DNA from 3 places in the Micromonospora sp. RTP1Z1 genome. Region 2 is predicted to be linked to each of the others. Evidence: predicted binding sites of a transcription regulator. Region 2 holds the regulator's gene; each other region holds the start of a gene.
The links. Region 2 encodes HrcA, which represses chaperone genes, less so after heat shock. Its sites were predicted from a motif close to GGTTNGCACNCTCNNNNNGAGNGTGCNAACC; they were not measured.

Region 1 (10,273 bases), on a different contig from region 2:
GCTGACGGGCGCTCCTGGCACCCTGCTGACGGACGCGGCAGGCCCCCGCCGGGAAGGCGGGGGCCTGCGGTGACCGGGTTTCAGCTGCGGCGCAGGATGCGGTACGTCGCGATGCCGCCGGTGCCGAGGGCGGCGAGGAAGACCAGCCAGACGACGGTGGTGCTGACCTCGGGGCCGCCGCCGCCGACGTTGGCGGCGGCTGCGGCGACCAGTGAGTCGCTCTGCGCCGGCGGCAGCGCGGCGGGCGGCAGCTGCTGCCAGCGGACCAGCCCGGTGCTCTCCAGCATCGCCATGTGGTCGGCGACGAACTTGTTGGCCTCGTCGGCGAGCTTGCGGACGGTGGCGTCCCGGGTGCTGGCCCGGACCGCCCCGATGATCGGGAAGATCTTGCCGTGGGCGACCCGGAGCCGGGTGACGAAGATCTGGTCGAACCGGGCGCCGGTCGCGTTCTGCATCTCGGCCAGCCATCCCTTCTGCTCGGCGGTCGGCTCGGTCGGCAGGCTCGCGCCCAGCTTGTTGGCGGCGTCCACCACGAGCTGGTCGAGGACGCCGTGCTGCCGGGAGATCTCCGCCCCGATCTCCCGGACCCGCGGCGACCGGCCCTTCTCGGCGGCCATCTGCCCGGCCGGCATCTCCCAGAGCCCGGCCAGCCGTACGCCGTTGAGCAGGGTCATGTCGGCGGCGTTCAGCTGCGATCCGGGCGCGGCCATCGCCGGACCGGGAAGGACGCCGAGCCCCGCGACGAGCGTGATGAGCAGCAGCGCCAGCCGGTGGGTCCGGTGCGCTGGCCGGCGGCGTGCGGATTCCAGCGGTGCCATTGTTGCGGTGCCTCCTCGGTCCGGACCGATCGCGTGTGTCGGGGACGGCCGCACCCCGCCGGCCGCCCGTCCGGACACTGGTACGGATCACCGACCCGATCAGTTCACCGTGGCGTTCCGCGTCAGGTCTCCAGCGGGTCCGCGAGCAGTCGCTCGAAGGCCAGTTCGGCCGCTCCGACCAGGGCGGCGTCGTTCCCAAGCTGCGGAGTACGAAGCCGGACGTGCTCCAGGCACGCCGACAGGCCCACCGAGTTGAGCCGGCTGCGCACCTGCGCCGCCGCCGCGAGGTACAGGTCCCGCATCGTTCCCCCGAAGATCACCATCTCCGGGTTGAAGATGTTGACCAGGTTCCCCACGCCGAAGCCCAGCCAGTCGCCGACCTGCCGGACCGCCGTCTGGGCCCGCGCGTCCCCCCGGTCGGCGGCGTCGATGACCGCGAGCACCGCCTCCCGGCCAGAGGCCGTCGGGCGCCCGGCGGCGTGCAGGAGCGCGTACTCGCCGATCTCGGTCTCCCAGCAGCCCCGGGACCCGCATTCGCAGCTCGACCCGTTCCGGTTGACCACCATGTGGCCCACCTCGCCGCCGTAGCCGCCGTGTCCGGTCAACCGGCGTCCGCCGGCGATGATGCCGGCGCCCACGCCGACGTCGCCGTACAGGTAGATGACGTTGTCCCGGCCGGCCGCGGCGCCGCGGGCGTGTTCCGCGAAGGCGCAGACGTCGGCCACGTTGGCCACCACGACGGGCGTCTCCGTGCCGAGGTCGGCGGCCAGGGTGGCGCCGATCGGCTCGTTCACCCAGCCGGTGTGGGGGCTGAGCCGGACGAGGCCGTCGTCGCGGCGCACCATGCCGCACACCGCGATCCCGGCGCCGACGCAGATCGTCCCCGGCGGCACCGCCTGTTGCATCTCCTTGAGCGCGCCGGCCAGCAGCGGCGCGGTCTCCGCCGCGACCAGACCGCGCGGCCGGCCCAGCTCACGCCGATCGAGTACGACGCCACCGAGCCCGACCCTGGCGGCCTGCAACCGGTCCACCTCGATGCTGAAGGCCCACGCGTGGACCCGGGCGGACTCGGGCCGGACGACCAGCGACGGTCGTCCGGCCCGCCTCCGCTGCTTCGGGGTCGCCTCGCTGACCAGGCCGGCGCCGGCCAGGTCTGCGGTGAGCGCGCCGATGGTGCTGCGATTGAGCCCGAGGGCGGAGGTGAGTTCGGCCCGCGACATCGCTCCGTGGATGTGGACGTGGCGCAGCAACGCACCGAGATTCTGCCGCCGGATCTCCTCCTGGCTCGGCCCCGCGCGCATGCCCGGCTCAGCGGTTTCCGGTCGCGAGGGCCCGGCGCCGGGACAGCGCGTCGACCCCGGCCGCCAGCAGCAACACCAGCCCGGTGAACAGGTACTTCACCCCGGAGCTCGCGTCCATCAGCCCCATGCCGTTGTCGATGACCGCCACCACCGCGCCACCGAGCACCGCGTCGACCACCCGGCCCTTGCCGCCGAAGAGGCTGGTGCCGCCGATCACCGCCGCGCCGACCGCGTAGAGCAGCACGTCGCTGCCGCCGGTCCTGGCGTCCACCGAGCTGAACCGGCTGGCCGCCACGATACCGCCGACCGCCGCCATCGAGGAGCAGACCACGAAGACGGAGATCCGGATCCGGTCGACGCTGATGCCGGCCCGGTGGGCCGCCTCCCGATTCCCGCCCACCGCGTAGACGTGCCGCCCGTACGCGGTGCGGGACAGCAGGAAGCTCAGCGCGACGAGCAGCACCGCGCCCAGCGGCACCACGACCGGCATGCCGCGGTTCGAGCTGATCAGGCTGTTCAGGCTGCGTTCCATGTTGAGCGCGTACACGCCGACGCCGACGACGACGGCGAGGCTGCCGATCCGGATCAGCACCATCGACATCGGATCGGTGGCCAGGTCGCGGGCCCGGCGGTTGCGGTACCGGAGCAGCTGTGTGACGGCGTACCCGCCGACGGCGACGGCGGCCAGCAGCCAGCCGACCAGCGGCGGCAGGTTCCTGTTCTCGATGGCGACGATGGGGGCGGCCTGGACCGAGACGTTGGTGCCGCCCTTGATCAGCATCAGCATGACGCCCTGGAAGGCGAGGAACGCGGCGAGCGTGACCACGAAGGACGGTATGCCGACCTTCGTCACCAGGAAGCCGAGCACCAGCCCGATGGCCGCGCCGGTGGCGAGGGCGGCGAGGGTGGCCACGTACCACGGGTACCCCTGCAGGGTCAGCAGGTTGGCCAGCACGGCCGCGCAGACCCCGCTCGCGAAGCCGGCGGACAGGTCGATCTCGCCCACCAGCAGGACGAACACCAGCCCCATCGCGATCAGCACGACGGCGGCCCCCTGGGTGAACAGGTTCGCGAAGTTGCCGGCGGTGAGGAAGTTGGGCCGGAGGATCGAGAAGAACGCGCAGAGCACGAGCAGGCCGAGGAGCGCCGGCAGGGCACCCATCTCGCCACCCCGGAGGCGGGCGAGGTAGCTCCGGACGTGGGCGCCGAGGGTGGCCCGCGGGACGGCCGTAAGGGTTTCGGGGTACGCCGCGTGAGCTTGCGTGATCATTTCTCGGCTCCCCTTGTCCCGGTGCTCCGGTAACCGTTGTCGTTCGTGGTGGCCGTGCCGAGCGAGCCGCTGCGCCCGGACGTGATCAGCTCGACCACCTGGGCGTGCGTGACGTCGGCGGCCCGGACCTGGGCGACCATCTGACCGAGGTAGAGCATCGCGATCCGGTCGGAAACGGCGAAGACGTCGTTCATGTTGTGCGAGATGAGGACGACGGCCAGCCCGTTGTCGGCGAGCCGCCGGACCAGTTCGAGGACCTGGGCGGTCTGGGCCAGGCCGAGGGCCGCCATCGGCTCGTCGAGGATGACCAGCCGGCTGTTCCAGAGCACCGCCTTGGCGATCGCCACCGTCTGGCGTTGGCCGCCGGAGAGGCTGGACACGTGCTGCCGCAGCGAACTGATCGTCCGGATCGAGAGCCCGGCGAGCGTCCTGGCCGCCAGTTCCTCCATGGCCGGCTCGTCGAGGACGAGGCCCGAGCGCCGTTCCCGGCCGAGGAACATGTTCTGCACGATGTCGAGGTTGTCGCAGAGCGCGAGATCCTGGTAGACCACGTCGATGCCGAGACCGGCGGCGTCCCGGGGACCGTTGACGGTCACCGGCCGTCCCTCGAAGAGGAACTCGCCGGCGTCGGTGCCGTGGATGCCGCTGATGCACTTGACCAGCGTCGACTTTCCGGCGCCGTTGTCGCCGACGAGCGCGGTCACCTGGCCCGGGTACACCGAGAAGGCGACATCGCGGAGCACCTGAACGGGGCCGAAGCTCTTGTCGACTCCACGCAGTTCCAGCAGGGGTGTCTCGGACACGGGTGTCTCCTTCAGGTGGGTGTCCGAATGGCGGTCGCGGTGTCCGGCCGTTCGGCCGTTCGCCCGACTCGGTCGGCTCAGCTGATGCCGGCCCGGGCGCACAGTGCGGCGTACTCCGCGGTGCACACGTCGGACTTCTCGACGTAGCCGTCCGCGATGACGTCCTTCACGGTCTCCTTGGTGATGGCCTGTGCGCCCAGCAGCACGGCGGGTACGTTCCGGTTGCCCTTGGGGTCGTGGAAGCTCTGCTCGGTCTTCTTCCGTTCGCCCCTGGCCAGCGCGATCGCCAGGGCGGCCGCCGCCTCGGCCTCCGTCTCGACCGGCTTGTAGACGGTCATGCACTGGTCGCCGGAGAGGATGTGCTGCAGGGCCTGGGCGTCGGCGTCCTGGCCGGTGACCGGGACCCTGCCGTTGAGCTTGTTCTTCGCCAGTACGGAGATGACGGCGTTGGCCAGCCCGTCGTTGGCGGCGACGACGGCGTCGATCCGGCCGTTCGTCTGGGTCAGCATCTGCTCGAAGATAGTGCCGCCGGTGGTGTTGTTCCACTCGGGCACCCACTGGTCGGGGCCCTTGAGGTACTCCTTCGCGTCGTACCTCGGCTCGAGGACCGAGTCGTAGCCCTCCTTGAACTGGGCCGCGTTGTTGTCGGTCGGCGAGCCGTTCAGTTCGGCTATCACCGGGTTCTTGACGCCCTTGTCGGCGAGGCACTTGACCAGGCCCTCGCCCTGCAGCCGGCCGACCGCGACGTTGTCGAAGCTGACGTAGTACTGCGCGGAACCGCCCAGGGTGGGCCGGTCGTAGTCGATCGTGGCGACGCCCCGCTGGGTCGCCTTGTCGAGGACCGCCTTCCCGGTACCCGAATCGAGATTGGTGATCATCAGCGCGGTCACCCCATTGGTGATCATCTGCTCGGCGATGGTCACGAATCGCGCCTTGTCGTTCTGGGCGTTCTGAATGTCGTAGTCCACCCCGGCGGCCTTGAACGCGGCCTCCAGGTATCTGCGGTCCGCGGTCTCCCAGCGGTTCGACGAGGCGCTGTCGGGCAGGATGACGCCGATCTTCGGCTTGGGTCGGGTCGCGGCACCGTCAGTGGAGTCGTTGTCGCAGGCGGTGAGGCTTCCCGCGGTCAGCAGGCCGACCGCGGCGAGGGTGAGGATCCCTCTGCGCATCTGCACGGTTCCTTTCAAGGGGACGGAACTCGAGGGGAACGTGGGTGGTGGGGTGCGCGTGCGCGCCGGTGAGCCGCGGTGCCGCGTTGCCAGCGATTTGTTGTTCCGGGCAACGTATTGTTCGCCGCTCGGGCGCACAAGACGGTAGTGGCCAGCAGTTTGTTGCCGCCAATAACAATTCGGCAACGCGACCGAAATGCGGCGCATCGACGGCGGAAGATTCGTTCGCCGTCAACTTCACCGACCCCATTCGGTAGTCGCCGGCCGGGCGTCGCGCTGCCGGTCAGCGGGCGGCGACGGGAGCGGTCACCGCGGCGGTCAGGGCGATCAGGTCCGTGGGGCTCAGTTGGAGCTGGAGCCCGCGGCGCCCGGCGGAGACGTACACCGTCGGGTGGTCCAGCGCCGAGACGTCGACCACCGTCGGCAGGCGCCGGCGCTGGCCCAGGGGACTGATGCCGCCGCGGACGTAGCCGGTGGCCCGTTCCGCCACCGCGCGGTCGGCCATGGTGGCCCGCTTGCCGCGGACCGCGGCGGCCAGGGCCTTGAGGTCCAGCTCCCCGGTGACCGGGACGACCGCCACGGTGAGCACGCCGTCCACCTCGGTGACCAGCGACTTGAACACCCGCTCCGGCGGCGCCCCGAGCGCCGCCGCGACCAGGGCGCCGTAGTTCGGCGCCTCGGGGGACACGTCGTACGGGTGGGTGCTGTGCGGGATGCTGCGCTTCGCGAGCAGCGCGGTCGCCGGAGTGCCCTGTCCCGCCATGCCGACAAGCTAACCCGGCCCCGGCCGGCGGGCGAGTCGAAATTCAGGCGGGCACCGGCTGGCCGACGAGCACGGTGGGCGCCCCGGCCACCCGGGTCAGCACCAGGCTCGCCGCGGCGTCGCCGCCGAGCTTCAGGTCCCGGCGCAGTTTCTCCGGCTCCAGCGGCGAGCCGCGCTTGAGGATCTCCACCCGGCCGACCCGGCGTTCCCGGAGCAGGGCGCGCAGCCGCTTCAGCGAGAACGGCAGCACGTCGGTCACCTCCAGGCAGCGGGCGTACGGGGTGCGAACCGGGGAATCGGCGTATAGGTAGGCGATGCTCGGGTCGGCCAGGGTCGCGTCCAGCTCCCCGGCCAGCTCGGCGACCAGGTGCGCGCGGACCACCGCCGGGTCCGGGTCGTACAGGAACCGGCGGGCCGGTCCGACCGGGGCCTCCGCCGCGCCGGATCCGATCAGCACGTGCGGGGTGGCGCCGCGCAGCACGGTGGCCCGGCGGGGGACCTCGGCGAGCCGGCCGCACCAGAGCGCGGCCTCGACCAGGTCGCCGTCCACGCTGACCCATTCCGCCTCCGCGCCGGTCGGGATCAACGCGTGGTCCAGACCCGGGGCCACCTTGACCACGGTGTGCGGCACCCGCTCGGCGAGCCCGGTGACGAAGTCCCACGGCGGCGAGTACGAGTTCGGGTCGAAGATCCGCCGCCCGGTGCCGGCCTTCCGCCGCGCCGGGTCGCAGAAGACCCCGTCCACCCGGCTCACGTCGAAGGTGGTCGCGTCGCCGCACTCCACCGTGAAGGATTCGGCCAGCCCCGCCGCCTCGGCGTTGGCGGCGGCCATCGCGGCGGTCACCGGATCGGCCTCCACGCCGTACACCCGGATCCCGGCGCGGGCGGCGGCGAGCGCGTCCGCGCCGAGGCCGCAGCCCAGGTCGGCCAGGGTGCGCACCCCGGCGGCGCGCAGCCGTGCGGCCCGCCGCTCGGCGACCACCCGGCGGGTGGCCTGCTCCAGCCCGGCCCGGGTGAGGAACATCCCCGCGGCGGCCGGCCCGAACTTGCCGGCGGCGCGGCGGCGCAGCTCGGCCTGGGTGAGCGCGGCGGCGGCCAGCCCGGCCGGTAGGCCGGCCGAGCGGAGTGCGGTGGCCGCCGTCAGCGGGTCGCCGCCGGCCAGCCCGGCGGCCGCGGCGAGCGCGGCCGACCCCTCGGCGGTACGCAACGCGGCGAGCTGGTCCAGATCCACCCCGTCATTCTCCCGGCCCGCCCACCCGGCCCGGCCGGGCGGGCCCCTTGATCGACACGGGGTACGGCATCTCGCGGCGTCCGGCTGCCGGCATGCCGTGCGGTGCCGCGAGGTGAGTCGATCATGCTCGTCGGGGCGACGCGCCGGACGACGCGCTGGCACTCTCCTTGACGGAGTGCTAGCCGAGGAATAACCTGCGATTAGCACTCTCCCATCGAGGGTGCCAGCTTCCGGGTCTCGGCCCGGGCGCTGAACGCCAGGCGGACCGGCTCCCGCGACGACGGCCCCGCCCGGTGGCATGTGGCAGATTGACGCCGTTCGGCTCGCCGTTCGGCAACGAAACCAGTACCCCAGGAGGGTATGCCCGTGACTACCGCGACCAAGGTTGCGATCAAGCCGCTCGAGGACCGGATCCTGGTCCAGGCGAACGAGGCTGAGACCACCACGGCGTCGGGCATCGTGATCCCCGACACCGCCAAGGAGAAGCCGCAGGAGGGCACCGTCCTCGCTGTCGGCCCGGGCCGCATCGACGAAAAAGGCAACCGGATCCCGGTTGACGTGAAGGTCGGCGACACCGTCCTCTACTCGAAGTACGGCGGCACCGAGGTCAAGTACGCAGGCGAGGAGTACCTGGTGCTCTCCGCCCGTGACGTCCTCGCGGTCATCGAGAAGTAAGCAACCGATCAGTGTCGTTGCCCCGGTCCGGCTCGCCGGGCCGGGGCAGCGTCGCTTCGAAGGGACATTCATGGCGAAGATCCTGAGCTTCTCGGACGACGCCCGACACCTGCTCGAGCACGGTGTCAACGCCCTCGCGGACGTGGTCAAGGTCACCCTCGGCCCGCGCGGGCGCAACGTCGTCCTGGACAAGAAATTCGGTGCGCCGACGATCACCAACGATGGCGTGACCATCGCAAAGGAGATCGAGCTCACCAACCCGTACGAGAATCTCGGCGCGCAGCTGGTCAAGGAGGTGGCGACCAAGACCAACGACGTCGCCGGCGACGGGACCACCACCGCGACCGTGCTGGCCCAGGCGATGGTCCGCGAGGGCCTGCGCAACGTGACCGCCGGCACCAACCCGACCGGCCTGAAGCGGGGCATCGACGCGGCGGCCGCCAAGGTCTCCGAGGCGCTGCTCGGCCGGGCCGTCGAGGTCACCAGCAAGGAGTCGATCGCGCACGTCGCGACGATCTCCGCGCAGGACGCCACCATCGGCGAGCTGATCGCCGAGGCGATGGAGAAGGTCGGCCGCGACGGCGTCATCACCGTCGAGGAGGGCTCCGCGCTCCACACCGAGCTGGAAGTGACCGAGGGTCTCCAGTTCGACAAGGGCTTCATCTCGCCGAACTTCGTCACCGATGTGGAGGAGCAGGAGTCGGTCCTTGAGGACCCGTACATCCTGATCACCACGCAGAAGATCTCGGCGATCGAGGAACTGCTGCCGCTGCTGGAGAAGGTCCTCCAGAACAACCGGCCGCTGCTGATCATCGCCGAGGACGTCGAGGGCCAGGCCCTGTCCACGCTGGTGGTCAACGCGATCCGCAAGACCCTCAAGGTCTGCGCGGTGAAGGCCCCCGGCTTCGGTGACCGCCGCAAGGCGATGCTCCAGGACATGGCGATCCTGACCGGCGCCGAGCTGGTCGCCCCGGAGCTGGGCTACAAGCTCGACCAGGTCGGCCTGGAAGTGCTCGGCACCGCCCGCCGCGTGGTGGTCGACAAGGAGAACACCACCGTCGTCGACGGTGGCGGCCAGGCCTCCGAGGTCGCCGACCGGGTCGCCCAGATCCGCAAGGAGATCGAGGCCTCGGACTCCGAGTGGGACCGGGAGAAGCTGGCCGAGCGGCTGGCGAAGCTCTCCGGCGGCATCGCGGTCATCAAGGTCGGCGCGGCCACCGAGGTCGAGATGAAGGAGCGCAAGCACCGCATCGAGGACGCCATCGCCGCGACCAAGGCCGCGGTCGAGGAAGGTACGGTCCCCGGCGGCGGTGCCGCCCTGGCCCAGATCATCCCGGCGCTCGACGACGACCTCGGCTTCACCGGTGACGAGAAGGTCGGCGTCTCGATCGTGCGCAAGGCGCTGGTCGAGCCGCTGCGCTGGATCGCCCAGAACGCCGGCCACGACGGCTACGTGGTGGTGCAGAAGGTCGCCGGCCAGGAGTGGGGCAACGGCCTCGACGCCGCCACCGGCGAGTACGTCGACCTGGTCAAGTCCGGCATCATCGACCCGGTGAAGGTGACCCGCAACGCGGTCATCAACGCCGCCTCGATCGCCGGCCTGCTGCTCACCACCGAGAGCCTCGTGGTGGAGAAGCCGGAGAGGGCCGAGCCGGCCGCCGCCGGTGGGCACGGCCACGGCCACGGTCACGGCCACCAGCACGGCCCGGGTTTCTGACCCGACGCCCGTACGCCCGAGGTCAGGGCACACCGTCACGCCGACGGTGTGCCCTGACCCGTATCTGGTTACGGAACGCTGACGCCGCTACCGGTCGACCCCGGTGATCGACAAGACTGATCCGATGACCACCACGTCCCGCGGGTACGCCGCGCTGGCCGGGATCACCGCCGCCGCCGTGGCGATCGGCGCCGCCGAACCGGTGGCCGTCCTCACCGGCGCCCGTTCCGCACCACTGATCGCGGTCGGTGGGCTCGTCGTCGACGTCGTACCCGCACCGCTGAAGCATTTCGCCATCGCGCTCTTCGGCACGTACGACAAGATCGCCCTGCTGGTCGGGACGGCCCTGCTGCTCGCGGCGTTCGCCGCGCTGCTCGGCGTGCTGGCCGCCCGCCGGCTCTGGATCGGCCTGGCCGGCATCGCCGCCTTCGCCGCCCTCGGCGTGGCCGCCGCGGTCACCCGGGCCGGCGCGAACGTCTTCGACGCGCTCCCCTCGCTGCTCGGCGCGGCGCTGGGCGGCCTGACC
Region 2 (10,273 bases):
CCGCGCCGGGGGTCGGGCCGGTAGCGGTCAACCCCAGCGGGGCGAGCACCCGCTCGGCCAGCACCTCCGCCCAGGTGCCGCCGCGCAGCCGGGCGACCAGCTCGCCGAGGAGCGCCATGCCGAGGTTGGAGTAGTGGTAGCGCCGGCCGGTCGGGAGCACCCGCTCGACCCCCGCCAGGTCGGCGAGCAGCTCGTCCACGCCGGGCGCGCGCAGCGAGTCCCAGACGTCGCCGTGCGGCTCGCGCTGCAGGCCCGCGGTGTGCGACAGCAGCCGGCGTACGGTCAGCTCGCCGTGCGCCGGCAGGTCGAGGTGCCGGCCGATCGGGTCGTCCAGGTCCAGCAGGCCCTCGTCCCGGCACTGCAGCACCAGGACCGAGGTGAAGGTCTTGGTGACCGAGCCGATCCGGAACACGGACTCCGGGCCGAGCGGGGTGTCGTTGCCCGTGTCGCCCACCGCGCAGGTCCAGAGCGGGCGGTCGGCCCGGTGCAGGGCGGCCGAGATCGCCGGCACGCGGCCCCCTGCCTGCGCCTGCCGCACCATCCGACCCAGCCGGTCGTTCACCGTGATCATGCAGGCAGTGTAAGGAGCGGGCCGGGGGGCCGCACTCAGCGGGCGAGCATCGGACCGAGCGGGGCGCCGCCGAACAGGTGCGCGTGCACGTGGAAGACCTCCTGGCCGGCGTACGGCCCGGTGTTGAACATCAGCCGGAAGCCGTCGGCGAGCAACCCCTCCTCCTCGGCCACGACGGCGGCCGTGGTCAGCACCTCACCGGCCAGGCCCGGGTCGCCCTCTGCGAGCGTGGCCACGTCCGCGTAGTGCTCCTTCGGGATGATCAGCACGTGGACGGGCGCCTTGGGGTCGATGTCCCGGAAGGCGAGGGTGGTGGCGGTCTCCCGCACGATGGTGGCCGGGATCTCCCCGGCGACGATCCGGCAGAACAGGCAGTCGGTTCCCATCCGGGCATGTTAAGCGCTGCGCCGGACCGGCCGCGCCGCCACCGGCCGGGCCGGGCATGATGTCCGGCGTGACTTCTCGGGCGGTACTGGTGACGGGGGCCTCGCGCGGCATCGGACGCGCGGTGGCCCGGGCTTTCGCGGCGGGCGGGGACCGGGTGGCGATCCACCACCGGGACTCGGCGGAACTGGCCGAACGGCTCCGCGACGAGCTGCCCGGCGACGGCCACCTGGTGGTCCGCGCCGACCTGGCCGACCCGGACGCGGTCCGGGCGATGGTGGACGAGGCCGCGGCGCGCCTCGGCGGGCTGGACGTGCTGGTCAACAACGCCGGCGTGTACGGACCGCGGGACCTGCCCCACCCGGTCTTCGGCAACACCTACGAGCAGTGGCGACAGCAGTGGCGGCTGGTGCTGGAGACCAACCTGACCGGCGCCGCCAACGTGACCTGGTGCGCCGCCCAGCACATGCGGGAGCGGGGCGGCCGGATCGTCAACGTCTCCTCCCGGGGCGCGTTCCGGGGCGAGCCGCAGCAGCCCGCGTACGGGGCGAGCAAGGCGGGGTTGAACGCGCTCGGGCAGTCGCTGGCGCTGGCCCTCGCCCCGTACGGCATCGCGGTGGCGACGGTCGCGCCCGGCTTCGTGGAGACCGACATGACCACCGAACACCTCACCGGCGAGGGCGGCGACGCGATCCGCGCCCAGAGCCCGTTCAACCGGGTCGCCCGCCCCGAGGAGATCGCGGCCGCCGTCCACTGGCTGGCCAGCCCCGAGGCGGAATGGGCCTCGGGCACCATCGTCGACCTCAACGGCGCCTCCTACCTGCGCACCTGACCCCTGCGCTCGCGCCGGCTGCGGAAGGGCTGGTTACCAGTGCCCGAGGCGGGTGGCGAGGACGGCCAGGGCCGCCACGCCGGCCGTGGAGGTCCGGAGCACGGACGATCCCAGCCGGACCGGCCGCGCGCCGGCCTCGCGGAACGCCGACAGCTCGGCGGGGGCGATGCCACCCTCCGGACCGACCACCAGCACGATCTCGCCCGCGGCGGGCAGGTCGACGGTGGTCAGCCGCTCCTCGGCCTCCTCGTGCAGCACGAACGCGGCGGCGGCGCCGGCGATCCGCCGGACCACGGTGGGCGTGGACTCGTCGGGCGTACCGGCCACCACCGGCAGCCAGGCCCGGCGGGCCTGCTTGGCCGCCTCCCGGGCGGTCGCCACCCACTTCTCCCGCGCCCGTACGCCCCGGTCACCGCGCCACTGCGCCACCGAGCGGGACGCCGCCCAGGGGACGATCTCGTCCACCCCGACCTCGGTCATCGCCTGCACGGCCAGCTCGCCCCGGTCACCCTTGGCGATGCCCTGCACCACCACCAGCCGCGGGACGGACGCGTCGACGTACCCCCGGGCGGTGACCCGGAGGTCGAGGGTGCCCCGGCCGACGGCGGCGACCACGGCGGCGGCCGTGCCACCGTGGCCGTCGGCGAGCAGCAGCTCCTCGCCGACCCGCAGCCGCTGCACGTTCGCGGCGTGGTGCCCCTCGGGACCGTCCAGCGTCAGCGCGTCACCGGTGGGCAGCGCCTCCACCAGGAACAGCGGCGCGGACACCTCAGGCGTGCCCGTTGAAGGCGTCGCGCATCCGGGAGAAGAAGCCGCCCTGCTTGGTCAGCTCGGCGACCTCCTCGCCCCGGGTCTTGGCGAAGTCGCGCAACATCCGCTCCTGGTCGGCGTCGAGCTTGGTCGGGGTCCGCACGTCCAGGTGGACGTAGAGGTCGCCCCGGCCGGTGCCACGCAGGTGCGGCACGCCCCGGGCGCGCAGCCGCAGCGTGCTGCCGGGCTGGGTGCCGGTCTTGACGTCGACCGCTTCCTCGCTGTCCAGGGTCTTGATGGTCAGCCGGGTGCCGAGCGCGGCGGCGGTCATCGGCACGGTGACCCGGCAGTGCAGGTCGTCGCCCTTGCGGGAGTAGACGTCGTGCGGCCGCTCGTGGATCTCCACGTAGAGGTCGCCGGCGGTGCCGCCGCCCGGGCCGACCTCGCCCTGCTGGGCCAGCCGGATCCGCATGCCGTCCTCGACCCCGGCCGGGATCTTGACGGTCAGCGAGCGGCGGGTCCGCACCCGGCCGTCGCCGGCGCAGGTCGGGCAGGGGTGCGGGATGGTGGTGCCGTAGCCCTGGCAGACGGTGCACGGCCGGGCGGAGACCACCTGGCCGAGGAAGGTCCGCTGCACCGACTGCACCTCGCCCCGGCCGCCGCACGCCTCGCAGGTGGCCAGGTGGGTGCCGGCCGCCGTGCCCGCGCCCGAGCAGGTGGTGCAGAGCACCGCGGTGTCGACGGTGATCGGCGCCTCGGTGCCGAACGCCGTCTCGTGCAGGTCCAGCTCCAGCCGCAGGATCGCGTCGGCGCCCGGCCGGGTCCGCGGGCGCGGCCCCCGGGCGCCGCCCGCTGCGCCGCCGAAGAAGGCGTCCATGATGTCCTGGAAGCCGACGAACGGGCCGGCCCCGCCGGGACCACCCGGGCCGCCGGCGCCCCCGCCGCCCGGGGCGAGCGGGTCGCCGCCCAGGTCGACGATCTGCCGTTTCCGGTCGTCCGAGAGGACCTCGTACGCGGCGTTGATGTCCTTGAACTTCTCCTGTGCCTCCGGGTCCGGATTGACGTCCGGGTGGAACTGCCGCGCCAGCTTGCGGTAGGCGCGCTTGATCTCGTCGTCGGAGGCCTCCCGGCTCACGCCGAGAATGCCGTAGTAGTCCCTGGCCACTGCGTTCCGTGTCCTCATGTTCGTCTCGCGTTGCGCCGGTCGGCGGCCGCAGCCGGCCGTCGGCCCTGACTGGTCAATTCTGGGCCAGCAGCTCGCCCACGTAGCGTGCCACGGCCCTCACCGTGGCGATGGTGCCGGGGTAGTCCATCCGGGTCGGCCCGAGCACGCCGAGGCCGCCGACGATCGTCGCGCCCGGGCCGTACCCGGTGCTCACCACCGAGGCGGCGCGCAGGTTGTCGAACTCGTTCTCATCGCCGATCAGCACCCGGGTGGTGCTCGGTTCGGCCTCGCCGATCAGCTTGAGCAGGACGACCTCCTCCTCGAGCGCCTCGAGGATGGGGCGCAGCGAGCCCTGGAAATCGAGCAGTCCGCCGCGGGTCAGGTTGGCCGTGCCGGCCAGCGCGATCCGCTCCTCGTGCCGCTCCACCAACGTCTCCAACAGCACGGTGGAGAGCGTGGTCATGGCGCCACGCAGGTGCGGGGCCGACTCCTCGACCAGCGCCTGGACCAGCGGCGGGGTCTCCGAGAGCCGACTGCCGCCCAGCTTGTCGTTGACCAGCCGGCGCAGGTCCATGACGTCGTCGGCGGGGATCGGCGCGGGCAGCTCCACCAGCCGCTGCTCGACCCGCCCGGTGTCGGCGATCATGACCAGCATCAGCCGGGTGGTGGAGATCGGCACCAGCTCCAGGTGCCGGACGGAGGAGCGGGCCAGGCTCGGGTACTGCACCACGGCGACCTGCCGGGTGAGCTGGGCCAGCAGCCGGACCGTGCGGTGCACCACGTCGTCCAGGTCCACCGCGCCGACCAGGAAGCGCTCGATGGCCCGGCGCTCGGCCGGGCTGAGCGGCTTGACCCGGGAGAGGCGGTCGACGAAGAGCCGGTACCCACGGTCGGTGGGCACCCGGCCCGCGCTGGTGTGCGGCTGCCGGATGTAGCCCTCTTCCTCCAGCACCGCCATGTCGTTGCGCACCGTCGCCGGGGAGACGCCCAGCTGGTGGCGCTCGACCAGGGCCTTGCTCCCCACCGGCTCCTGCGTGGCGACGTAGTCCTCGACGATCGCGCGCAGCACGGCGAGCTTGCGGTCGTCGAGACCCATCTCCCCACCTCCTGACGCACGTCGACCCACCGGCCCGCGGCAGCGGCCGGGCGTCTGGCACTCGACTGTAGCGAGTGCCAGTCTACGTCGGCGGCCCCACGGACGCGATGATCAGCGACGCACCACCGGCGCGCCTCGCCACGGGGGCATCGCGCCAGAGCCGTTCAGCCGGACATCCCGGGCGATCTCGCTCTGGTGCGACGTTGCGGGCAGCACCTACCGTGACGTCCATGACTGAACCACCTCGCCCTCCCGGCGCGGGGGATCCCGGCGCCCAGCCGGACCCGACCCCGCCGTCGGCACCGTTCGGCTCGTCGGGCGACGAGCCCCCCACCGCACCAATGTCCGGGGCGACCGGAGGGGGCGGCTATCCCCCGCCCGGCGGCTACCCGCCCCCGGGCGGCTACCCGCCCCCCGGCACCGGCTATCCGACCGGCGGCGCGTACGGCGCCCCGAGCGGCGGCTGGGCCAACAACGAGGACAAGACCTGGGCGCTGATCGCGCACTTCGGCGGTGCCGCCGGCGCGCTGATCAGCTTCGGGCCGCTGGGCTTCGTCGCCCCGCTCGTCGCTTACCTGGCCCGTGGTCAGCAGTCGCCGACCGTCCGGGCGCACGCCTTGGCCGCGCTGAACTTCCAGATCCTCTGGTCGATCATCGCGTTCGTGCTGCTCTTCGTGAGCTGGTGCCTGTTCTTCCTGCCCAGCATCGCGGTGGTGGTGATCCAGATCCTGTTCGGGATCATCGCCGGCATGAAGGCCAACGAGGGTCAGCCCTACCGCTACCCGATGTCGGCCAGCTTCATCAAGTGACACCGGCCCGGCCGGCCCACGGGTCGGCCGGGTCCCCGGGCGGTCAGGGCAGCAGGTCGCGGACCACCGCGTCGGCCAGCAGCCGGCCGCGCAGGGTGAGCACCGCCCGGCCGGCCGCGTACTCGGGCGCGGCCAGCAGCCCGTCGGCCAGGGCCCGCTCGGCCCCGGCCCGCCCGGCGTCGTCCAGCACCGCGAGCGGCAGGCCGGAAGCGAGCCGCAGCCGCAGCATCACGTCCTCCATGTGCGCCTCGTCCGGTGTGAGGAGCTCCCGGGCCAGGCCGGGCGACTCCCCGGCGGCCAGCCGCTCGGCGTACGTCGTCGGGTGCTTGACGTTCCACCAGCGCACCCCGCCGACGTGACTGTGCGCGCCCGGGCCGAGACCCCACCAGTCCGCGCCGGTCCAGTAGAGCAGGTTGTGCCGGCATCGGGCCGCCTCCGAGCGGGCCCAGTTGGAGACCTCGTACCAGGAGAAACCGGCCGCGTCGAGGGCGGCCTCCGCGGCCAGGTAGCGGTCCGCCGCCACGTCGTCGCTGGGGTACGGCAGCTCGCCGCGCCGCATCCGCGCGGCCAGCCGGGTGCCGTCCTCCACGATCAGGGCGTACGCGCTGACGTGGTCGACCCCGGCCGCGACCACCTGGTCCAGCGAGGCGGCGAAGTCCTCGGCGCGCTCCCCCGGCGTGCCGTAGATCAGGTCGAGGTTGACGTGCTCGAACCCGGCGTCGCGCGCTTCCAGGGCGGCGGCGGTGGCCCGGCCGGCGCTGTGCTTTCGGTCGAGGATCGCCAGCACCCCCGGCGCGGCGGACTGCATGCCCAGCGAGATCCGGGTGTAGCCGGCGGCCCGCAGCGTCTTCAACGACTCCGGCGTGACCGACTCGGGGTTGGCCTCGGTGCTCACTTCGGCGTCGGCGGCCAGCCCCCAGGTGCGGTCGATCCCCTCCAGGATGCGGGCCAGGTCGTCGGCGGGGAGCAGGGTGGGCGTGCCGCCGCCGACGAAGACGGTGTCCACCCGCGGCGGCGGACCGTCGCCCAGCACCCGCCCGGCCAGCGCCAGCTCGGCCAGCACCGTGTCGGCGTACGACTCGCGGCCGGCCCCGCCCCCCAGCTCGGCCGCCGTGTACGTGTTGAAGTCGCAGTAGCCGCAGCGGCTGGCGCAGAACGGGACGTGGACGTACACGCCGAAACCGCGCGCGCCGACCGCGCGGGTGGCGGCAGCGGGCAGCGACCCGTCGCGCGGGACGGATTCACCTTCTGGAAGAGCGCCGGGCATGGCCACTAGTGTGCCCGGCATGACCTCTCCCGACCGCCTCGTGCGGGTCGCCACGGCCCGTGGGGTGACCACCCTCACCCTGGACAGCCCGCACAACCGCAACGCACTCTCCACCCCGCTGATGACCGAGCTGCTGGCCGGGCTGGCCGCGGCGGTCGCCGACGACGCGGTCCGGGCGATCGTGCTGGACCACACCGGGCCGGTCTTCTGCTCCGGCGCGGACCTGAAGGAGACCGCCGCCGCGTACGCCAGCGGGACGGTGCCGGCCGGGATGCTGGGCGACGTCCTGGTCGCTGTCCGGGAGTGCCCCAAGCCGGTGCTGGCGAGGGTCGCCGGGCCGGCCCGGGCCGGCGGGCTGGGGCTGATCGCCGCGGCCGACCTGGCGGTCTGCGCAGAGGAGGCGACCTTCGCCTTCACCGAGGTGCGGATCGGGGTTATCCCGGCGGTCATCTCGGCGACCGTGCTGCCCCGGCTGCACCCCCGGGCCGCCGCCGAGCTGTACCTGACCGGGGACACCTTCGACGGCCGCCGGGCCGCCGAGATCGGACTGGTCACCGCGGCGGTGCCGGCGGACGGGCTGGACGCGGCAGTGGCGCGGTACTGCGACTCGCTGGTCCGGGGCGCGCCCCGGGCCCTGGCCGGCGCCAAGGAGCTGCTGCGCCGGCCGGCCGCCACCGACCTGCGCGCCGAGATCGCCGAGTTGGCCGTGCTCTCCACCGGGTACTTCCTCTCCGACGAGGGGCGGGAGGGCGTGCTCGCCTTCCGCGAGAAGAGATTGGCCGGATGGGTGGCCGCGCTGGACGGTGGTCGGGGAGAGAGCGCGGGCTAGGAGCGGCGTCAACCGGTGCGCAGGGTGGTCGGGTGGTGACGGAACGGGAGGCAACCGGTCGGCCGACCCGCACGGCGCGAGTCGGGACGTACGCTTGGCGGACTGTCGGGACAGGAGGTGCGGGTGCGAACTCGGGCGGCAATCGTGGCAGCCGGTGTGGTGGTGGCGGTCGTGGCCCTGCTCGGCGTGTGGTTCGTCGCGAAGCAGTTCGGGCACCGGCTCCAGCTCCCGGTGGCCAGCCGCACCTGCACGGTGCAGGCCGACGGGCGGGTCGTGCTCGGCGCGGACCAGATGGCCAACGCGGCCACCATCGCGGCGATCGGCGCACAGCAGCAGATGCCCGAGCGGGCCGTGGTGGTGGCGCTGGCGACCGCGTACCAGGAGTCGCACCTGCGCAACATCGCCCACGGCGACCGGGACTCGCTCGGCCTGTTCCAGCAGCGGCCGAGCCAGGGCTGGGGCACGCCCGAGAAGATCCAGGACCCGCGCTACGCGGCGACCCGCTTCTACACCGCTCTGAAGAAGGTCAGGGGCTGGGAGGAGATGCGGGTCACCGAGGCCGCCCAGCGGGTGCAGCGGTCGGCCTACCCCGAGGCGTACGAGAAGTGGGCGGATCAGTCCCAGGTCCTGACCCGGGCGCTGCTCGGCCACGCGACCGGCGCAGTGGCCTGCACGGTCGGCCCGAACCCGACGATGCGCGGCCCGGCCGCCGCGGCCGCACTGATCCAGGGCCTGACCCTCGACTGGGGGTTGCCGGGGGTCGCCTCGCCGACCGACCTGACCGGGCTGGCGGTGTCGGCGACGGACAGCCGCAACGGCTGGCGGTACGCCCACTGGCTGGTGTCGCATGCCGACGACCACGGCGTGAAGCGGGTCCGCTTCGGCGACCTGGAGTGGACCGCTGAGCAGGGCACCTGGGCCAGGGTGGACGACGGGCGGGCGGCCCCGACGCAGGTGCTGGCGGAGGTCTTCGCCGACACGTAGGCCGGCGCGGGAGGGGTCAGGGGCGGCTGCCGGAGAGCCGGCGGCGGATTTTCTCCCGGATCGGCTCGGGCAGCTCCGGGGCGTCCAGCAGCCGGGGCAGCAGCTCCGGCTCCAGGCTCGTCGCCCGGAACACCTCGCCGATGGTCACCCCGTGCGCCGGGCGCTCGACCACCTCGACCGGGTCGCCGGCACCGATCTCACCCTCCCGCACCACCCGCAGGTACGCCCCGGGCGCGGCCCGCGCGGTGAACCGCTTGATCAGGTCGGGCATCCCCCAGAAGCCGGCGAAGGTGGTGCACGGCGTGCGCGGCTTGGTCACCTGAAGCAGCACGTCGCCGATCGCCCACTGCTCGCCGATGACCGCCCCGGTGACGTCCACCGCGTACGTGGTCAGGTTCTCGCCGAAGCCGCCGGGCCGGATGCCTCGGCCCAGCTCCGCCGCCCACCAGTGGGCGTCCTCCTCGGCGTAGGCGTACACGGCCTGGTCGGGGCCGCCGTGGTGAGCCCGCTCGCCGATGAAGTCGCCGGCCACCCCGTCCACCCGCACCAGCACCGGCCCGTCGACCGGCCGCTTGTCGATGCCGCTACGCCCGCTCGGGTCGCCCGCCCATTCCGCCTCGGTGGCCATGCCGAGGTTCACCGCCGCCAGCCTGCCCGTCATGGCGGTCAGCCTAGTCGCCGGGCCAGCGGGCTGTCCTCCCGGAAAGTACTTGCCTATAAGGAAAGTGAGGCGTTTACTTTCCTTATAGGCAAGTACTCGCCCCACCAGCAAGGGGGACGCCATGTCCGAGCCGAGAATCAGCCCCTCCGCGGCCGCCGACGCGCTGGTCGAGATCCACGCCCGGCGCGACCAGGCGGTCACCGCCGCCCTCGTCCCCGGCTGGTACTGGCCCGCACTGGGCGGCCTCATGGCCGCCTTCACCGCCGCCGTCGAGACCCACCGGCCGTGGGTGGTCGCGGTCGGATCCGTCGGGTGCGCCCTGGGCCTCGGCACCCTGGTCGCCCGGGTCGCGCTGCGACACCGAGCCCAGGTGCGCAGCTCCCTGATCGGGGTTCACGGGACGGTCGCCATCGTGGGCTACGCGCTCGGCCTGGTCGCCCTCGGCCTGGTCACCGGGTTCACAGCGGAGTCGGCGGGGCTGGCCTGGCCGGCGACAGTCGGCGCGGCGGCCACGGCGGGGGCGATGACCGCCACCGGGCAGTCGCTGATGGGGTACCTTCGCGGCGTGATGACCGCCCGGCCGATCGGCGGCGGCCGGTGAGCGCACCCCGGTTCGACGAGCTGATCCACGCGCCCACCCGGCTCTCCCTGGTGAGCCTGCTCGCCGCCACCGACTGGGCCGAGTTCCGCTACCTGCGCGACCAGCTCGGGCTCTCCGACTCGGCGCTGTCCAAGCAGCTGTCCACCTTGGAGCAGGCCGGATACGTCGAGGTGCGCAAGAGCTTCGTGGGCAAGCGGCCGCGTACCTCGGTCAAGCTGAGCCGGCACGGGCGCGGCGCCTTCGACGGGCACGTCGCGGCGTTGCAGCAGATCGTGGCGCGGGCCGGCACGAGCGTCCTGCCCGGCGCCTGACGGGGGCCGCGGG
Region 3 (10,273 bases), on a different contig from region 2:
TCAGCTGGGGAGTCATGTTCCCGGTCCTGGCAAGCGCCCTCACCCGGGTCGACGCGCTGAACCTCACCACCGCCCGGTACGCCCTCGCCACCGCCGTCCTGCTCGCCCTGCTGCTGGCCCGGGAGGGCCTGACCGCGCTGCGCGCCGACGGTCGGGCGGTCGAGCTGGTGGCGCTCGGCGTGCTCGGCTTCGCCGGGTTCAACGTGCTGACCAACCTGGCGCTCGGGCACGCCGCCCCGCAGCAGATCGCCCTCTTCGCCGCCACCACCCCGCTGGTCACCCAGCTCGTCCGCTGGGTCCGGGACGGCGTGCGCCCCCGCCCGGTGCTGCTCGGGTTCTCGCTGCTCGCCCTCGTCGGCGTCGGCCTGGTGATCACCCAGGGTCGGCTCGACGGGCTGGGCCAGTTCGGCGTCGGCGGGCTGCTGATGGTCGGCGCGGTGCTGGGCTGGGCGGTCTACACCCACGGCGCGAGCCGGTTCACCGGCTGGTCCCCGCTGCGCTACACCACGCTGACCGCGGTCGCCGGCACGGCGGCGATGCTCGCCGTCAGCCTCACCGCCGATCTCGCCGGCTGGCAGCACGTGCCGGCCACCGCCGACCTCGTCGCGGTCGCCCCGCAGCTGGCGTACGCCGTGCTCGTGGCCGCCGTCCTCGCGGTGCTCGCCTGGAACACCGGGGTGCAGCGGCTGGGCGCGGCCGACGCCGCCCTCTTCATGAACCTGGTCCCGGTGACCACCTTCGTGGTGCAGACCGCCCGGGGCTACCGGCCGGGCGGTGTGGAGCTGGTCGGCGCGGCCCTGACCATCGCCGCCCTGATCGCCGCCAACCTGGCCACCCGCGCCCGCGCCGCCACCGCCCCCGCCGCCGGGCCCGTCCCCGTGGCGGTCACCGACCGGCCGGCCGTCGTCGACCCGATCGCCGTGGTGGCGCGCTGAGGCGAGCAGGGCTGCAACTTCCGGGAAGTGGGGGCATCCGCCGGCGGAGGAGGCCCCCACTGCCCGTCGTGCGGATCTTGGCGCTGGTGAGCGGGGGTGGCTCACACCGTGGGAAGCCGGCTCGGCAGGCGCGGCGCAAGTGCATAGACTCGGCGGCACAACTGCATACCTCATCCAGAGGGGCTGAGGGATACGGCCCGACGACGCCCCGGCAACCACCCGCACGCTCGACGACGAGCGAGGAGCGGGCAGGTGCCAATTCCGTCCCCGCCGCAGGGTGCGATGCGGGGAAAGATGAGAGGAATTCCTCGACATGACGTCGACGCTTCCCGCCGCCCCCGGCATCGACACCACCCTCAGCCCGGCCCGCGCCCTGGTCTGTCGCGCCTGCTCGGCGCGTTACCCGCTGGCCGCCCAGCACGCCTGCTACGAGTGTTTCGGCCCGCTCGAGGTCGACTACGACGCCGCCGCGCTCGCCACCGTCACCCGGGAGCAGATCGAGGCCGGCCCGAAGAACCTTTGGCGGTACGCGGCCCTGCTCCCCGCCGGCCAGGACCCGGCCACCCGGGTGACCGTGGACCCGGGGCTCACCCCGCTGGTCGCCGCGCCGCACCTCGCCGCCGAGCTGGGCATCAGCGCCCCGCTCTGGGTGAAGGACGACAGCGCGAACCCCACCCACTCGTTCAAGGACCGGGTGGTGTCGGTGGCGCTGACCGCCGCCCGCGCGCTCGGCTTCACCCGGTACGCCTGCGCCTCCACCGGCAACCTGGCCAACTCGGTGGCCGCGCACGCCGCCCGCGCCGGGGCGCCCTCGGTGGTCTTCATCCCCAGTGACCTGGAGCAGGGCAAGGTGGTCACCACCGCGGTGTACGGCGGCGAGCTGGTCGCCGTCGACGGCTCGTACGACGACGTGAACCGGCTCTGCGGGGAGCTGGTGGAGACCGACGAGTTCGAGGACACCGCCTTCGTCAACGTCAACGTCCGGCCGTACTACGCGGAGGGGTCGAAGACCCTCGGGTACGAGGTGGCCGAGCAGCTCGGCTGGCGGATCCCGGCGCAGGTGGTGATCCCGATGGCCAGCGGGGAGCTGCTCACCAAGATCGACAAGGCGTTCTCCGAGCTGGTCGAGATCGGCCTGGTCGAGGCGCCCGCCGGCGGCTGGAAGGTGTTCGGTGCCCAGTCGGCCGGCTGCAACCCGATCGCCACCGCGCTGCACGCCGACACTGACACCATCACCCCGGTCAAGCCGACCGGCATCGCCAAGTCGCTGAACATCGGCGACCCGGCCGCGGGCCTCTACGCCCTGGAGGCCGTCCGCCGGACCGGCGGCTGGATGGAGTACGCCGACGACGACGAGATCCGCGCCGGCATCCGGCTGCTCGCCCGGACCACCGGCGTCTTCGCCGAGACCGCCGGCGGGGTGACCGTGGCGGTGCTGCGCAAGCTCGTGGAGTCCGGCCGGCTCGACCCTGTGGCGGAGACGGTCGTCTTCAACACCGGCGAGGGCCTGAAGACCATCGACGCGGTCGCCGCCGAGGTCGGCCCCACCCACCGCATCAAGCCCTCGCTGCGCGCCGCCCGCGACGCCGGCCTCCTCTCCTGAGCTCCGCCCGTCCGTGCCGCCCGCCGTCCCGCGGGCGGGCCGGGTGGGGGACGGGGGATCGCCCGGACGGGGGATCGGGCGGATCCGCCGGGTAACTGGCTTTTCGCTGTGAGTGTGGAAAACCCGCCGCTAAGGACTTGACGGCAGGATTCGGACGGCGCAAGATGCTCCGTGCGGGAGGGCGTTTCGCCGGAGACTTTTCAAGTTCTTACGACCCAACGCCGGAGGCGTTGTGCGATCGTCCCTCCCGACCAACGTCGCGATCGGGGCCAGCGTAAATCGCTGGCCCCGATCGCCGTTCGAGGCGCACCCTCGCTGACATGAGCATCACGATCGCGCCGTTCGACGCCGCCGACCGGGCCGCGATCGACGAGGCGTACCGGATCGGCGCGGCGGCCAACGAGGCCGACCTGCCGGACTTCCCGCCCCTCTGCCGGCGGCGCTTCGACGCCGTCGTCCGCCACCCGATGCCGGGGAACGCGCCGCGCTGGGCGCTGGCCCGGCTCGACGGGACGCCGGCCGGCTACCTGGGGCTGCGCCTCCCGCAGCTGGACAACACCGACAACTCGACCGTCGACCTGGTCGTGCATCCGGCGTACCGGCGGCGGGGCATCGGCCGGGCCCTGCACGAGCACTGCCTGCGGCTGCTGGGTGACCGCGGTGCATGAGCCGAGCGGCCAGGTGGTCGCCTGGACCCTGATCGACCTGGGTCCGAGCGCCGACTGGCACGCGTTCCAGCAGATCACCATCGTCGACCCGGCGCACCGGGGGCACCGGCTGGGCCTGCTCACCAAGGTCGAGAACCTGCGCTGGGTGCTCCACCACGAGCCGGCGCTGCGGGTGATCGACACCTGGAACGCCGCCGAGAACCGGCACATGATCACGATCAACGAGCAGCTCGGCTTCCGTCCGGTCGACGCCTGGACGGACTGGCAGCTGACGATCTGACTTGTGACACGGCCCTACTGATCGCGGGGCTTTCTGTTGCATGATGGCGGCATGACGGAGACCCCGCACCCCCTGTACGACAGGCACGCCGACACCCTCAACCGCGCGCTGACCGCCATCACGGAGCGCGGGTACTGGTCCGCCTACCCCGAGTCGCCGAGCCCCCGGGTGTACGGCGAGACCGCCGCCGCCGACGGCCACGCCGCCTTCGAGGCGTACCTGAACGGTGACTTCCCCCTCGCCCAGCCGGGCGACGGCGGGACCGTCGCCACCGAGGCCAGCCCGTTCGGGCTGGAGCTGAACGTGCGCTACCCGCACGCCGCCGCCGACCAGCTGGTGGGTGCCGCGACGGTCGCGCTGCCGGCCTGGCGGGACGCCGGCCCGCAGGCCCGGGCGGGCGTCTGCCTGGAGATCCTGGACCGGCTGCACAAGCACATCTTCGAGCTGGCCAACGCGGTGCAGTTCACCACCGGCCAGGCCTTCGTGATGGCCTTCCAGGCCGGTGGCGCGCACGCGCTGGACCGGGCGCTGGAGGCGGTCGCCTACGCCTACGCGGAGATGACCCGGCACCCGGGAACGGCCGGCTGGGAGAAGGCCGCCGGGAAGGGCGACCCGCTGCGGATGACCAAGACGTTCCACGTGGTGCCGCGCGGCGTCGCCCTGGTGATCGGCTGCAACACCTTCCCGACCTGGAACTCGTACCCGGGGCTCTTCGCCTCGCTGGTCACCGGCAACCCGGTGATCGTGAAGCCGCACCCGCGCGCGGTGCTGCCGCTCGCCGTCACCGTGAAGTACGCCCGCGAGGTGCTCGCCGAGGCCGGCTTCGACCCGAACCTGGTGCTGCTGGCCCCCGAAGGACCGGGCGAGAAGCTCGCGTCCACCCTCGCTCTGCACCCGGCCGTGAAGATCGTCGACTTCACCGGCTCCACCGAGTACGGCGACTGGCTGGAGGCCAACGCCCGGCAGGCCGCGGTCTACACCGAGAAGGCCGGCCTGAACACGGTGGTGATCGACTCCACCGACGACTTCGCCGGGCTGTGCCGCAACCTGGGTTTCACGCTGACCCTCTACAGCGGCCAGATGTGCACCACCTCGCAGAACCTGCTGATCCCCCGGGACGGCATCGCCACCGACCAGGGGCACAAGAGCTTCGACGAGGTGGCGGCGGGTATCGCCGCGGTGGTCGGCAAGCTCACCGCCGACCCGGCCCGCGGGGTCGAGCTGACCGGCGCGATCGTCAACGACGGGGTGCTGGAGCGCCTCGACGAGGTCACCAAGGTCGGTGAGTCGGTGCTGGAGTCGCGTACGGTCGAGCACCCGGCCCACCCGGACGCGGTGGTCCGTACGCCGACCATCGTCAAGCTGGCGGCGGACGACACCGCGACCTACGGCCGGGAGTGGTTCGGGCCGATCTCGTTCGCCATCGCGACCGACTCGACCGCGCACAGCCTGGAGATCCTGCGGTCCACCGTCGGCGAGAAGGGCGCGCTGACCGCGGCCGTCTACTCGACCGACGAGGCGGTGCTGGACGCAACTGAGGCGGCGGCGGTCGAGGTCGGGGTGCACCTGTCCTGCAACCTGACCGGCGGGGTCTTCGTCAACCAGTCGGCGGCCTTCTCCGACTTCCACGGCAGCGGCGCCAACCCGGCCGCCAACGCGGCGCTGACCGACGGCGCGTACGTGGCGAACCGGTTCCGCATCGTGCAGAGCCGCCGGCACGCCTGACCGCGCGGCACGGGCTCCTTCCGGCCGGGAGGGGCCCGTCCGCTCAGGCGGGGCGGCGCATCTGGAGTTCGCGCAGCGTCGGGATCTTCGGGTGCGGGACGCGTACGCCGGTGTCGACGAAGCCCAGCCGCTGGTACGCGCGGTAGGCGCGGTCGTTGCCGACCACCACCTCCAGCATCAGCTCCGGCCGGCCGCACGCGCGGGACCAGGCGGCCACCTCGTCGACCAGTTCGGCGAGCAGTCCGCTGCCCCGCCGGGCCGGGGTGAGATAGATGGCGTAGATCACGGTGAGGCCGGGCTCGTCCGGGGTGACGGTGCCGCCGGCGTGGCCGACGAACCGGCCGCCGGGGTCGGCGACGAACTGGGCGGTCGCGGCGCCGTGCGACACGGCGGCGATCCTGGTGGCGTAGTCGGCGTGCGGGCGGGCGGCGGCCTCCGCCACGGTCTCCAGGAAGGCGAGCGGCGCGTCGGCGAGCATCTCGAGCCGGAGCGCCCGCATCCGGGCGGCATCCTCCGGGCGGACCCGGCGCACGGTGGCCGTCCGGGTGGCTGTCGTGGTCGGCGCGCTCGTCATGCCGCATGCATACCGGAGTGACGGACGTCCATGTCGTACCGGGTCCGATCCTGCCCCGAATATGCCCGATTTGTGGTCGTGCGCCGCCGTCACGCCTCGTGTAGCGTGCGATTTCGGTCACCGATTCAGCGGCCGTCGCCGATCGCCGAAACGGTGGTCCGGGCGCGGGCTCGGCCGGCGTCCGGGGGTTGAGGAACGCCGCAGAGTGAGGAAGTGCACCGTGGCACAGGGCAGCGTGAAATGGTTCAACGCCGAGAAGGGCTACGGCTTCATCGCCGTCGACGGCGGGCAGGACGTTTTCGTCCACTTCTCCGCGATCGAGATGGACGGCTACAAGGCGTTGGACGACGGCCAGCGGGTCGAGTTCGACATCGCCCAGGGGCAGAAGGGCCCGCAGGCCGAGCGCGTCCGCGTCATCGCCTGATCCCGCCGCCGCCCGGCTGGTACGCCCCGACCGGCCGCGCCGTCGCACCAGCGGCCGTCGCCGCCGGTGATCAGGGGCTGCGGTGCGGGCGCGCACCGTGGAAGATCATGAGCCGTTCCAGCCATCGCTGCTGAGGAGGGTTCATGTCCGACCAGCCCCCGTGGGGTCCCGTCGAGCCGCTTTCCCCGACGTCACCCGGTGACCCGGGGTTCGCCGCGCCGGGCGGCCCCGGGCAGCCCGGGCCCGCGGTGCCGGACCCGGCCGGGCAGCCGCAGGGGTGGGCCTGGCCGACCCCGGGCGGCCCCGCGCCCGCCGGCCCGTACTACCCGGGCTCGTACGTCCCCGGCCCGTACCCGGGCTCGTACGTCCCCGGCCCGTACCCGGGCTCGTACGTCCCCGGCCCGTACCCGGGCGGCCAGCCGTCCGGCTGGTATCCGGTGGACCCGGGCTGGGATCCGAACGATCCGCTGGTCACCCCGCCGCACGCGGGCATCGGCGGCTGGTTCGCCCGCTGCGCCGGCGCGGTGCGTCGCGGCTGGCGCCTGCTGGTGCCGATCATGCTGCTCACCCAGGCGGTGCCGGCCGCGGTGACCTCGGTGCTCTCCCTCGCCCTCGCTCCCTCGGGTGAGATGGCCACCGCGGCCGACGGCGCCCCGGTGCTGCCCGACGGCTACGGCCAGGACATGCTGATCTTCTACGGCGCGGTGCTCGCCGCCAGCCTGATCCTCGGCCCGTTGCAGAGCCTGGGTTGGGCGGCGGGGACCTGGGTGGTCACCCGGCAGGCGGCCGGCGAGCCGGTCGGCCTCGGCCCGGCGTTCCGCTACGGGCTGCGCCGGATGCTCGGCCTCTGGGGCTGGACGCTGCTGGCCTCGCTGCTCATCGGGGTCGGCGCCTGCTTCTGTCTGCTGCCGGGGCTCTATGTGGCCTTCGCGCTCGCCCTGATCGGCCCGGTCTACCTCTTCGAGCGGCACAACCCGATCGGTCGGTCCTTCCGGATCTTCCACCAGCGGTTCGGCATGGTGCTGGGCCGCGTCGCGCTGGTCGCCGTGGCGCTGCTCGTCGGCGGCCTGGTCGGCGTCGTGCTGGAGACGGTCGGCCACTTGCCGTTCGGCGCGCACCCGATGGACTCTCCGGGCACGGCGGCGGGCGCGGTGGCGGTGGCCGTGCTGGCCGCCGTGCTGCTCGTCCCGGTTTACCTGGCGCAGCTCGTCGGGCTGCTCGCCACGTACGCGGAGCAGCGAGCCCACGAGGGCCCGGTGAATGCCGCCCGACTGGCGGCGGAACTCGGCTGAGCGGCGGCATCGTGCTTGCACTCGGCAGGTGAGAGTGCTAAACAGGTTATTGGCACTCGCATACCGTGAGTGCCAGTGGTCGGGGCGGTAGGGCCAGGGCCGCGTCGGCGTCTCGATGGCGCCGGGGTGGCACATGGCCGGTCGTCGCGGGCTGTCCGGCCCGACCGAGGAGACGTCGTCGTCGCCAGGTGGCGACGTCCCCAGGTGCGTACACCAGGCGGCCCGTCCGGGGCACACACCCGGGTGGCCCGTGAGTGTCCAGGAGGACAACGCCGTATGGCCAAGATGATCGCGTTCGACGAAGAGGCGCGCCGCGGCCTCGAGCGGGGCATGAACCAGCTCGCCGACGCCGTGAAGGTGACGCTCGGCCCCAGGGGCCGCAACGTCGTGCTCGAGAAGAAGTGGGGTGCCCCCACCATCACCAACGATGGTGTGAGCATCGCCAAGGAGATCGAGCTCGAGGACCCGTACGAGAAGATCGGCGCTGAGCTGGTCAAGGAGGTCGCCAAGAAGACCGACGACGTGGCCGGCGACGGCACGACGACGGCGACCGTCCTGGCCCAGGCCCTGGTCCGTGAGGGCCTGCGCAACGTGGCCGCCGGCGCCAACCCGATGGCCCTGAAGCGGGGCATCGAGGCCGCCGTGGCCAGCGTCTCGGAGGAGCTGTCCAAGCTCGCCAAGGACGTCGAGACCAAGGAGCAGATCGCCTCCACCGCCTCCATCTCCGCCGGTGACAGCACCGTCGGCGAGATCATCGCCGAGGCGATGGACAAGGTCGGCAAGGAAGGCGTCATCACCGTCGAGGAGAGCAACACCTTCGGCCTGGAGCTTGAGCTCACCGAGGGTATGCGCTTCGACAAGGGCTACATCTCCGCGTATTTCATGACCGACCCGGAGCGTATGGAGGCCGTCTTCGACGACCCGTACCTCCTGATCGTCAACGGCAAGATCTCGTCGGTCAAGGACCTGCTCCCGATCCTGGAGAAGGTCATGCAGTCGGGCAAGTCGCTGCTGATCATCGCCGAGGACATCGAGGGCGAGGCCCTGGCCACCCTGGTCGTCAACAAGGTCCGGGGCACCTTCAAGTCCGTCGCCGTCAAGGCGCCGGGCTTCGGTGACCGCCGCAAGGCCATGCTGGCCGACATCGCCATCCTCACCGGTGGCCAGGTCATCAGCGAGGAGGTCGGCCTCAAGCTGGACGCGGTCGGCGTCGACATGCTGGGCCGCGCCCGCAAGGTCGTGGTGACCAAGGACGAGACCACCATCGTCGACGGTGCCGGCGACGCGGAGCAGATCCAGGGTCGGGTCAACCAGATCCGCGCCGAGATCGAGAAGAGCGACTCCGACTACGACCGCGAGAAGCTGCAGGAGCGCCTGGCCAAGCTGGCCGGCGGTGTTGCGGTGATCAAGGTCGGCGCGGCCACCGAGGTCGAGCTCAAGGAGCGCAAGCACCGCATCGAGGACGCCGTCCGCAACGCGAAGGCCGCCGTCGAGGAGGGCATCGTCCCGGGTGGTGGCGTCGCGCTGGTGCAGGCCGGCAAGACCGCCTTCGACAAGCTGGACCTGACCGGCGACGAGGCGACCGGCGCGCAGATCGTCAAGATCGCGCTGGACGCCCCGCTGCGGCAGATCGCCGTCAACGCCGGCCTCGAGGGTGGCGTGGTCGTCGAGCGCGTCCGCAACCTGGACGCCGGTCACGGCCTCAACGCCGCCACCGGCGAGTACGTCGACCTGCTGGCCGCGGGCATCATCGACCCGGCCAAGGTCACCCGCTCGGCGCTGCAGAACGCCGCGTCGATCGCGGCGCTCTTCCTCACCACCGAGGCCGTCGTGGCGGACAAGCCGGAGCGGAACCCGGCCGCCCCGGCTGGTCCGGGTGGCGGGGAGATGGACTTCTGAGTCCAGTTCCACCGAACGCCGAAAGGGGGCGGGCCGCGTCAGCGGTCCGCCCCCTTTCCGTCCGTCACGTCGGCAGTGGTCGCTGGTTGCGTCGTTTGTGCGTCCGGTCGTACGGCGGCGGGATCGTTATCGGCTCGTCGACCGGTTGCCGGGCCTCCTCGGCGGCGGGTGCGTCGGCGCCGGCCATTTCCGCCAGCTGCTCGGCGTCGCCGTAGTCGAGCCGGTCGAACGGCAGTTGCCCGGGGAGTTCGCCGACCGGTGGCCAGCCGACGGGCTGGTCGTCGGTCCGTTCGTCATCCGTGGTCATGGCTGCCTCCTCTACGGGCAACCGTAGGGGGCGGTCGATGACCGACGCGGGCAAACCGGATTATTGACGTCTATATCCTTTTCGCCCCGATAATTACCCGGCCGGGTGCCGGTCGATCGCCTTGCGGTACAGAAAGAAGACCCGCTCGATCCGCGCGCCCGCGCTGCCCGAATAGAACGGCACCGGCCCCACCCAGCCGATCTGCGCCGCGCCGATCCCCGCCGCCGCCTGGTCCCGCAGGCAGCGGCGCAGCAGCACCCCGCCGATGCCGGAGCCCTCCGCCGCCGGGGCCGTCCCCATCGGCCCGAACCAGCTCGGCCGCGACGAGCCGTACGCGGCGAAGCCGAGGATCTCGCCGTCCCGCTCTGCCAGGTGCGCCCCGGCGCCCCACCGCCCCACCGAGCCGGCCAGCTCGCCGTCCCAGGTTCCGCCGAAGGCGGCGCGGGCGAAGGCGACCAGCGCGGCCAGGTCCGCCGGTCCGGCCCGGCGTACCGTGACGCCCCGACCGGCCAGCCGGCGCTCGGCGGCCTCCGTCGAGCGCAGCGCCGGTGAGCCGTCCGACAGGT

Region 1: the regulator HrcA is predicted to act here: its motif matches at 7,554-7,584, upstream of groES (co-chaperone GroES).
Region 3: the regulator HrcA is predicted to act here: its motif matches at 7,549-7,579, upstream of groL (chaperonin GroEL).

Annotation. Positions count from the first base shown of each region.
Region 1 covers NZ_JAPFQV010000069.1:22,527-32,799, forward strand. The annotation lists gene SLP03_RS26615 (DUF4142 domain-containing protein) at 81-818, opposite strand; gene SLP03_RS26620 (ROK family transcriptional regulator) at 941-2,119, opposite strand; gene SLP03_RS26625 (ABC transporter permease subunit) at 2,127-3,389, opposite strand; gene SLP03_RS26630 (ATP-binding cassette domain-containing protein) at 3,386-4,192, opposite strand; gene SLP03_RS26635 (sugar ABC transporter substrate-binding protein) at 4,270-5,361, opposite strand; gene ybaK (Cys-tRNA(Pro) deacylase) at 5,645-6,124, opposite strand; gene SLP03_RS26645 (THUMP-like domain-containing protein) at 6,168-7,355, opposite strand; gene groES (co-chaperone GroES) at 7,716-8,030, shown strand; gene groL (chaperonin GroEL) at 8,101-9,747, shown strand; gene SLP03_RS26660 (molybdopterin-dependent oxidoreductase) at 9,872-10,273, shown strand, end outside.
Region 2 covers NZ_JAPFQV010000058.1:29,816-40,088, forward strand. The annotation lists gene SLP03_RS24515 (serine hydrolase domain-containing protein) at 1-571, opposite strand, end outside; gene SLP03_RS24520 (histidine triad nucleotide-binding protein) at 607-957, opposite strand; gene SLP03_RS24525 (SDR family oxidoreductase) at 1,026-1,787, shown strand; gene SLP03_RS24530 (16S rRNA (uracil(1498)-N(3))-methyltransferase) at 1,821-2,555, opposite strand; gene dnaJ (molecular chaperone DnaJ) at 2,557-3,702, opposite strand; gene hrcA (heat-inducible transcriptional repressor HrcA) at 3,776-4,798, opposite strand; gene SLP03_RS24545 (DUF4870 domain-containing protein) at 5,029-5,607, shown strand; gene hemW (radical SAM family heme chaperone HemW) at 5,651-6,874, opposite strand; gene SLP03_RS24555 (enoyl-CoA hydratase-related protein) at 6,894-7,703, shown strand; gene SLP03_RS24560 (hypothetical protein) at 7,821-8,687, shown strand; gene SLP03_RS24565 (MOSC domain-containing protein) at 8,704-9,348, opposite strand; gene SLP03_RS24570 (hypothetical protein) at 9,470-9,949, shown strand; gene SLP03_RS24575 (transcriptional regulator) at 9,946-10,260, shown strand.
Region 3 covers NZ_JAPFQV010000011.1:33,995-44,267, reverse strand. The annotation lists gene SLP03_RS08490 (DMT family transporter) at 1-935, shown strand, start outside; SAM riboswitch class I at 1,103-1,236, shown strand; gene thrC (threonine synthase) at 1,249-2,538, shown strand; partial or broken gene SLP03_RS08480 (N-acetyltransferase family protein) at 2,859-3,486, shown strand; gene paaN (phenylacetic acid degradation protein PaaN) at 3,538-5,211, shown strand; gene SLP03_RS08470 (GNAT family N-acetyltransferase) at 5,255-5,785, opposite strand; gene SLP03_RS08465 (cold-shock protein) at 6,006-6,209, shown strand; gene SLP03_RS08460 (hypothetical protein) at 6,353-7,501, shown strand; gene groL (chaperonin GroEL) at 7,778-9,400, shown strand; gene SLP03_RS08450 (hypothetical protein) at 9,465-9,707, opposite strand; gene SLP03_RS08445 (GNAT family N-acetyltransferase) at 9,801-10,273, opposite strand, start outside.